2 regions of the Streptomyces sp. NPDC002734 genome follow, and region 2 is predicted to be linked to the other one. Evidence: riboswitches for the same ligand, from Rfam matches in the RefSeq annotation. Region 2 holds a riboswitch; the other holds the start of a gene.

Region 1 (4,405 bases), 170 kb from region 2:
CGGTCTTCCTGCTGGCCTTCGCGGGTATTCCGCTGACCTCCGGGTTCGCGGGGAAGTTCGCCGTCTTCAAGGCGGCGGCGGAGGGCGGCGCGGCCCCGCTGGTGGTGGTCGGCGTGCTGTCCTCGGCGGTCGCGGCGTTCTTCTACATCCGGGTGATCGTGCTGATGTTCTTCAGCGAGCCCAAGCCGGACGGGCCGACGGTCGCGGTGGCGTCGCCGCTGACGACCGCGGCGATCGCGGTCGGCGCGGCGGTCACCGTCGTGCTGGGCGTGGCGCCGCAGTACTTCCTGGACCTGGCGAGCCAGGCGGGGATCTTCGTCCGCTGAGCGACGGGCGTCCCGACGCCGGACGCTCCGACGCAGGGCGTCCCATCGACGCCGAAGGCCCGGTTCCCTCGGGGGGAGCCGGGCCTTCGGCGTGCGGTACGGGGGCGTGGCGCGGGGGTCAGCCCGCGCGGTGCACCACGGCGTCGCAGAGGTGCATGAGGGCCGTCCTGGCCTCGCACTCCGGCAGCGGGGCCAGCGCGGCGCGGGCCTCCTGCGCGTAGCGGACGGTGTCCGCCCGGGCGTCCTCCAACGCGGGGTGCTCCCGCAGCCGGGCGACCGCCTCGGCCAGGTGCGCCTCGTCCGACAGGTCGGAGTCCAGCAGCTCGCACAGGGCGACGTCCTCGGGCAGCCCCAGCCGCTCCACCCGCTCGCGCAGCCGCAGCACCGGCAGCGTGGGGATGCCCTCACGCAGGTCGGTTCCCGGGGTCTTGCCGGAGTCGGAGGAGTCGGAGGCGACGTCCAGGACGTCGTCGGCCAGCTGGAAGGCCACGCCCAGCCGCTCGCCGTACTGCGTGAGCACGTCCACGACCTGGTGGTCGGCGCCGGACATCATCGCGCCGAAGCGGCAGGCGACGGCGACCAGCGAGCCGGTCTTGCCGGCCAGCACGTCGAGGTAGTGGTCGATGGGGGAGCGCCCGGCGGACGGACCGGCGGTCTCCAGGATCTGGCCGGTGACCAGGCGCTCGAAGGCCTCGGCCTGCACCCGCACCGCCTCCGGGCCGAGGTCGGCCAGGATGTGCGAGGCGCGGGCGAAGAGGAAGTCGCCGGTGAGCACCGCCACCGAGTTGTCCCAGCGGCTGTTGGCGCTGGGCACGCCGCGGCGCACCTCGGCCTCGTCCATCACGTCGTCGTGGTACAGCGTGGCGAGATGCGTGAGCTCGACGACGACGGCCGAGGGAACGATCCCCGGCGCGTCCGGATCGCCGAACTGCGCGGCGAGCATGACGAGCAGCGGACGGAACCGCTTGCCGCCCGCCTTCACGAGGTGCTGAGCGGCCTCGGTGATGAACGGGACCTCGCTCTTGGTGGCTTCGAGCAGACCTTCCTCGACGGCCGCCATACCTGCCTGGACGGCGGTCTCCAGCGCCTGGTCCCGAACCCTCAGCCCGAACGGCCCGACCACGCTCACGAGGGGACTCCTGTCTGCTGGTGTGTGCTGACGATCACACGGCTTGTCGATAGGTCATTGCCATCACCCCACTCAGCGTATCCGGTCGGGTTTGGATCACCGACAGCCCCCACCCGCCAGATGGCCGGAGACGCCCTGTCCGTTTGAGGGGAAATTGCCGGATTGATGACTTGTTCGTTCGTTTTGTATGATCATCGGTCGATCCGTGACATGGGCCACAGCGACGCGGGGTGGACGGACGGGGCTCAATGACCCGAAGTCGCCCACAGGCAGGGCGGGTTGAGAGGCGGGTCCGGAGGCGGCCCGAGTGGACGAATCGCCCGCAAACATGATCAACCAGCATGATCCACGGAGATCGTACTTGTTTCGGATATCCGCTCTCGCATACGTTTCGCGCCAGCCGGGCGGAACGCCGAATCCTGCCGCCGCCCGCACCCCACAGACCCATTCCACGCACGGCAGGAGCGGGGGACCCAGGTACACCGCCGGACCGGAGCGCGCGCGAGCGCGCCTCCGGGACGGCTAGGGGTGAAGCCTGCCGTCCCATCGGGCGGCGGGCCGGGCAGCCTTTCTGGCCCGAATCCGACAGCTCACCTCGCAGGCGCCGGAGAGGAAGAACGCATGTCCCGTCTCACCCGTACCGCGTCGGCCCTCGCCGTCGCCGCGGCCGTCGTCGCCGCGCCGATCGTGGGCGCCACCGGCGCCTGGGCCGCCGAGACCCCCACCGCGCAGACCTCGGTCACCGTCGCCCCGGGCAACAAGGTCACCCACCTGGCCGCCACCACGGACAGCCTCGACGGCTGGATCCGCGAGGCCCTCGCCGTCATGGCGAAGCACGGCATCCCGGGCACCTACGACGGCATCCACCGCAACGTGATGCGCGAGTCCTCGGGCAACCCGCTCGCCATCAACGACTGGGACATCAACGCGATCAACGGCATCCCCTCCAAGGGCCTGCTCCAGGTGATCGACCCCACCTTCGACGCCTACCACGTCGAGGGGACCGACACCTCGCCGTTCGACCCGGTCGCCAACATCGTCGCGGCGTGCAACTACGCCGCCGACCGCTACGGCTCGATCGACAACGTCAACAGCGCCTACTGATCCCCCGCTCCCCTCAGGGGAACAACCGCTCGAGGACGACGGCCACGCCGTCGTCCTCGTTCGTCGTGGTGACCTCGTCGGCGACCGCCTTCAGCTCCGGGTGCGCGTTGGCCATGGCCACCCCATGGGCCGCCCAGCGGAACATCGGGACGTCGTTCGGCATGTCGCCGAAGGCGACGGCGTCCTCCGGGCCCAGACCGAGGCGTGACGCCGCCATGGCCAGCCCGGTGGCCTTGGTGACCCCGTGCGGCTGCAGCTCCACCGTCCCGGGGCCCGACATCGTCGCGGTGGCCAGCGAGCCGACCGCCGAGGCCGCCACCGCGGTCAGCTCGTCGTCGGTGAGCTCCGGGTGGGACAGCAGCACCTTGGTGATCGGGCGCTCCCACAGGTCGCTCCGGCGGCCGACCCGCTCCGCGGGGAGCGTGGGCCGCGCCATCCGGTAGCCCGGCTCGATCAGCGTGAGCCCCTGGACGCCGTCCTGGTCGACGGCCGCGTACACCTGGCCCACCTCGGCCTCGATCTTGCCGAGCGCCGTCTCCGCCAGCTCCCGGTCCAGGGTCATCGACCACACCAGCCGGTCCCGGTCCGCGTCGTAGAGCTGCGCGCCCTGGCCGCACACCGCGAAGCCGCCGCCGATGCCGGCGAGCAGGTCGCGTACCCGGGGCGCGGGCCGGCCCGTCACCACCAGGTGCCGGGCGCCTGACCGCGCGGCCGACCCCAGGGCCGCACGGGTGCGGGGGGAGACGGTGTCGTCGTCGCGCAGGAGCGTGCCGTCCAGGTCCGTGGCGATGAGGGCGTACGCGGGGAGCGTGCGGGAGGGGGGCGCATAGGCGGCGGGTGCGGGCATGATCAGAGAATACGGACCTCCCGGAGCGCCCCCGTGACGGGTTGACACGCCAACTGGATATGTGCAATAGGGCGTTGCCCCTCTCAGGTGAGCGCACCACGCGGCGCGGCGGGGCGAGCCGCGCCGCCCGGGCAGGCGGCCGTTCCGGGCGAGCCGCGCCCCGGGCAGGCGGCCGTTCCGGGCGAGCCGCGCCCCGGGCAGGCGGCCGTTCCGGGCGAGCCGCGCCCCGGGCAAGCGGCCGTCCCGGGCAAGCGGCCGTCCCGGGCGGGCGGTCGCTCAGGCAGGCGGTCGTCCGAGGCGGGCGGTCCTCTCAGGCGGGCGTCGCGCCAGGCGGGCGGTCGCTCAGGCGTCGAGCGAGGTCAGCAGCTCGACGACGCTCTCGCCGTGGGTGGCCAGCTTCTTCTCGCCGATGCCGCTGATGCCGCGCAGCTCCTCCACCGACGACGGGCGCGCCGCCGCGATCTCCCGCAGGGTCGCGTCGTGGAAGATCACGTAGGCGGGAACGCCCTGCTCCCGGGCCCGCTCGGCCCGCCAGCCGCGCAGCGCCTCGAAGACCGGCTGGAGCTCCTCGGGGAGCTCCGCCACGGCCGCAGCCGCCTTGGCCTTGCGCTCGCCCCTCGCCGAGGGCACCTTCTTCGGCTCCTTGCGCATCGGCACCTGCCGCTCGCCGCGCAGCACGGCCGCGCTGCCCTCGGTCAGCACCAGCGTGCCGTACTCGCCCTCCACCGACAGCAGGCCCTGGGCCAGCAGCTGCCGGATCACGCCCCGCCACTCGCCCTCGGCCAGGTCCTCGCCGATGCCGAAGACGGACAGCTGGTCGTGGTCGAACTGGATCACCTTCGCGGTGCGCTTGCCCAGCAGGATGTCGGTGATCTGGGTGGCGCCGAACTTCTGGCGCCGCTCCCGCTCCAGCCGGACCACGGTGGACAGCGCCTTCTGGGCGGCCACGGTGGCGTCCCAGGTCTCCGGCGGCGCCAGGCAGGTGTCGCAGTTGCCGCA
Region 2 (4,405 bases):
ACGCCAGTGGTGCCGGGTGCGCGACCGGACGCGGGATCTCCACGCCGGCCGCTCCCACGGCGACCTGCCGCATCAGGTGCACGAGTCCGGGGTCGTCGAACAGGGAATACACCGGTGCCTCCGAACAAGTCGAAAATCTTGTGGCCAACCCGAGACCCGCGGCCCCCTGGGACGGTTGTGCAGGAAGAGGCCACGAGCGTGGCCTCTGGTTCCCCCGCACGCCCGCGCCGACGTGGGCCCCGGGGACCGGACGGGGCGGGCGGTACGGCACAATTCCCCTACTCGGCAGCGGAGTTGCCGTAGGGACGATCGGGTGCGGGAAGGCGGACACGGCGTGGCGGTGCAGGAGGCGAGGCAGGGCGCCGACGCGGCGAGGGACGCCCACGGGGGCGGCTGCACGTGCGGGGACTGCCCGCACGGGGCGCGTGCGGGGCATCGGAAGGCCGTGGCGGCCTTCCTCCACCAGCGGGACGAGTTCGCCGCGGGGAAGGGGCTGCCGGCCGCGGTCGCCCATTCGGCCTCCGCCTCCCGGCAGTGGGTCTCCGACGAGCTCACCCAGTCCGCGGCCGAGGTGGCCGAGCGGAGCCGGTCCGAGGGGCAGGCGTGGCTGGCCCGGCTGTGGCGGACCACGCTGTACGCGGTGTGGGGCGCGGCGGTGGTGCTGCTGCTGGTCCAGGCGCTCACCGCGATCGGCGCCGGCTGGACCGCGGCGCGCACGGCCGGACTGCTGGCCGCGCTGCTGACGGGCGCCGCGCTCTCCGCGGCCTCCTGGTTCCACCGCGACAAGGGCGGAGTGCTCGCCCCGGTGATCGGCGAGGACAACCGTCTGTCCACCTCCCGGGCGGTGGCCGCCGCGTGGGTGCTGTTCACCGCCTTCGCCGTGCTCACGCTGGCCGGTCAGCTGGCCGCCGCCTCCGGACACCGCAGGCGCGACGAGCTGATCGCGGGTCTGGATCTGGCCCGGGGCGCGGGCGTGGTGACGGTACTGGCCGTGGTCTGCGCCATCGCGGTGCTGGTCCGGCGGGTGGTGAGCCTGCGGGTGCAGGGCCAGCGGCTGCAGAAGGTCCGCGCCCACCGGCCCCGGGCCGCCGACCTGCTGACCGACGACTCCGGCCGGGGCAGCTTCGCCGACATCCAGTACGTGGCGATCTCCGCCGTGGCGCTGGTCTTCGGCCTGGTCCGGCTGGCCCGGCGCCCCGAGCAGCTGCCCGACCTGCCGTGGGGGCTGGCCGTCGTGGTGCTGGTGTCGGCGGCGACATACCTGGCGGGCAAGTACGCGGAGGGCGGGCGCGCGGTCGTCCTCTCCGTGGTGCGGGCGCGCGAGGCCGGTGACCTGGACGGTCCGATCCGCACCGGCGACGACATCGAGATCCGTGGCGCGGGCTTCGTCCCGCCCGGCGCGCAGAGCGCGGACCGGCTGTCGCGGATGGTCGTCCGGATAGGAGCGGTCAACGTCCACGTGCCGCTGGTCCCGGTCGCGGGCGGCTTCAGCAACCCGTCCGACACGGTGCTGACCGTCCCGGTGCCGGCCGACGTGGAACCCGGCCGGGTCGAGGTCCAGGTCGTGACGGCCGCGGGGCTGGAGACCAACAAGGTGGTCGTCGACATCACCGAGTGACCCGCCCGGCGCGCCGCGCGCGGGCTCCGCGTGGGCGCACGGCGCATGGTGCGCACAGCGATTGGTACGGGCGGCGCGTGATACGGGCGACGCGTGGTGTGGGCGGCGATTGGTACGGGCGGCGCGTCGATGGTGACCGCACGCCGCACATCCGTCACGCACCGCCACACTCACCCCAAGGTCACGAAAACGTATCGGGCATATCGAACACCGTCCTTCACAGGGACCCCACAGGTTGGCTAACGTGCCCGCGGGCCGTCCGATCCCGACCGGCGAACCTCGCCGGTCCGTGCGGCCCCCGCCGAGTCCGGCCGCGCGCCGGAGCCGGGGACCCGCACGCACCACCTGGGGTGAATCGGTCCGGCCGCCCCGCCGGACCGTAGGGCAATCCTTCCGGACGTCACGCCCGAACCCGACAGCTAACCCGGTAGGCGGGAGACGGAAGGAGTCGCCGCCTTGGCGTCGCACCGAAAGCCCCGCCCGGCGGGCCTGCTCGCGGGCATACGCACCCCCGCGCTGGCGACCGTCGCCCTCACCTCCGTGGCCCTGCTCGCCCAGACCGCCCAGGCCGCGCCGTCCGACCGCCCCGGCCTCGAAGAGGTGCAGGAGAAGGTCGACCGCCTCTACCGCCAGGCCGAGGCCGCCACCGAGAAGTACAACTCGGCCAAAGAGCAGAGCGAGAAGCAGCGCAAGGACCTGGACAAGCTGCTCGACGAGGTCGCCGAGCGCACCGAGGAACTGAACGAGGCCCGCGAGAAGCTCGGTTCGTACGCCGCCGCCCAGTACCGCTCCGGCACGGCCCTCCCCGACACCGCCACCTTCCTCCTCTCCGACGCGCCCCAGGACTACTTCGACCAGGCCCAGCTGATGGACCGCCTGACCGGTCGCCAGCAGGACGCCGTCGAGGAGTACGTGGAGAGACAGGCGGACACCGCCGAGAAGCGGCAGGAGGCCACCGAGAGCCTGGAGACGCTCAACTCCTCCGAGAAGAAGCTGCGCACCAGCAAGGCGACCGTCCAGAAGAAGCTCACCGACGCGCGTGAACTCCTGGCCGAGCTCACCGCCGAGGAGAAGGCGCGGCTCGCCGAGATCGAGCGGAAGAAGGAGGAGGAGGCTCGCCGGAAGGCGGAGGAGCTGGCCAAGCAGCAGGCGGCCGAGGAGAAGGCCCGCCAGGACGCGCTCGCCGAGCAGGAGGCCGAGGAGGCCGCCGGCGGCAGCGGCTCGGGTACCGGCTCCGGCGGGACCACGGAGGCCTCCACCTCACTGGGGCAGAAGGCGGTCGCCTTCGCCGAGGCGAAGATCGGTCTGCCGTACGTCTGGGGCGCGACCGGCCCGGACTCCTACGACTGCTCCGGCCTCACCCAGGCCGCCTGGAAGTCCGCCGGCGTGGACCTGCCGCGCACCACCTACGACCAGGTGAACGCCGGAACCACTGTCCCCGTCTCCGACGCCCGCCCGGGCGACCTGGTCTTCTTCTACGACGACATCACCCACGTGGGCCTCTACATCGGCGGGGGCATGATGATCCACGCCCCCAAGCCCGGCGCGTACGTGCGCGAGGAGTCGATCTACTACGACGGCGAGGGCTCCATCCACAGCATCGTCCGCCCCGCCTGACCGGGACGACCGAACGCGGACGGACCTACGCGGACGGCCCGCACGCTCGATGCGTGCGGGCCGTCCGCGTACCTGCCTCACCGGCGTCACCGGCCTCACCGGCGCCGGATCACGTCCACAGCACCGCGATGAAGATGTTCACCGTGGTCAGCGCGCCCACCAGGGCGAACTGCCCCTTGTCCACCCGCTCCTCGTCCCGCTTCACGTAGACCAGGCCGAGGATCACGATCAGCAGCAGCAGCTTGATGCCGATCTTGATGTGGTTGACCGAGCCGCCCTGGGCCTCGTTGAGGCCGACCAACACGATGCCGGTGACCAGCATGGTGAGGGCGCCGTGCAGCATGCCCGGGGTGAAGCGGGCGGTGCCCTGACCGATGGCCTTCATCTGATGGAAGAAGCCACCCAGGAGCGCGGCGATTCCGATGATGTGAAGACCGACGAATATGTGCAGGAGAACGTCCATGGCGGGGAGCCTAGCCACCGCCGTCGAGGGCCCCGGCAGCGGGCCGCCCGTAGCACCCCGCCCGCCACATCCGCCCCATAAGTATGCATTCGGTCATCCCGCCTCACGGTTCCACCAAGATCGAACCTGGGCCCGTCACCTCCACACACCATCGTGACTCTTTGCATTCATCTGCGCACAAACCGTTACCGGACGGTGACGTACCGGATTAGCGTCCTCCTCCAGGTGCCCGACTCCCCTCCGTCGTCCTGACCGGGACGGCGTCGGACACCCCATCGAAGGCTCCGGCGGCGGCCCGCCTCCCCTGTGCGGGTCGCCGCCGGATGCGTGACCGTCCCGCCCGGGGACGGGACGTACGGAAGGACTTGGACTCGACGTGGCAGCGCACCGCAAACCCCCACAGCACAAGCGGAGCGGCAGCAGGGCACGCTCCCTGCTCACCGCGGTTCTCGCGGGTGCGGCCGCGTCGGCGGGACTGGACGGAGTCGGACACGCGGCGCCGAAGCCGACTCCGGAGCAGGTGCGCGAAGAAGTCGACCGGCTCTACCAGGAGGCCGAGGCGGCCACCGAGAAGTACAACGGCGCGAAGGAGCGGACCCAGGCCGCCGAACGCCGCGTCGACAAGCTCCAGGACGAGGCGGCCCGCCGCACCGAGGACCTCAACGCCGCCCGCGAGTCACTGGGATCGGCCGCGGCCGCTCAGTACC

The links. A riboswitch is a leader RNA that binds a small molecule or an ion and turns the genes downstream of it on or off. The one in region 2 is predicted to bind cyclic di-AMP.
Region 1: it holds a riboswitch for cyclic di-AMP, as region 2 does, so the genes downstream of both, ABT026_RS01140 (transglycosylase SLT domain-containing protein) here and ABT026_RS00335 (C40 family peptidase) in region 2, are expected to answer to the same signal.

The regions. Positions count from the first base shown of each region.
Region 1 covers NZ_JBEOVU010000001.1:247,920-252,324, reverse strand. The annotation lists gene nuoN (NADH-quinone oxidoreductase subunit NuoN) at 1-326, shown strand, start outside; gene ABT026_RS01145 (polyprenyl synthetase family protein) at 445-1,455, opposite strand; cyclic di-AMP (ydaO/yuaA leader) riboswitch at 1,929-2,074, shown strand; gene ABT026_RS01140 (transglycosylase SLT domain-containing protein) at 2,077-2,559, shown strand; gene ABT026_RS01135 (HAD family hydrolase) at 2,573-3,406, opposite strand; gene recQ (DNA helicase RecQ) at 3,749-4,405, opposite strand, start outside.
Region 2 covers NZ_JBEOVU010000001.1:81,646-86,050, forward strand. The annotation lists gene ABT026_RS00325 (hypothetical protein) at 1-112, opposite strand, end outside; gene ABT026_RS00330 (hypothetical protein) at 335-1,618, shown strand; cyclic di-AMP (ydaO/yuaA leader) riboswitch at 1,908-2,067, shown strand; gene ABT026_RS00335 (C40 family peptidase) at 2,075-3,235, shown strand; gene ABT026_RS00340 (hypothetical protein) at 3,345-3,698, opposite strand; gene ABT026_RS00345 (C40 family peptidase) at 4,075-4,405, shown strand, end outside.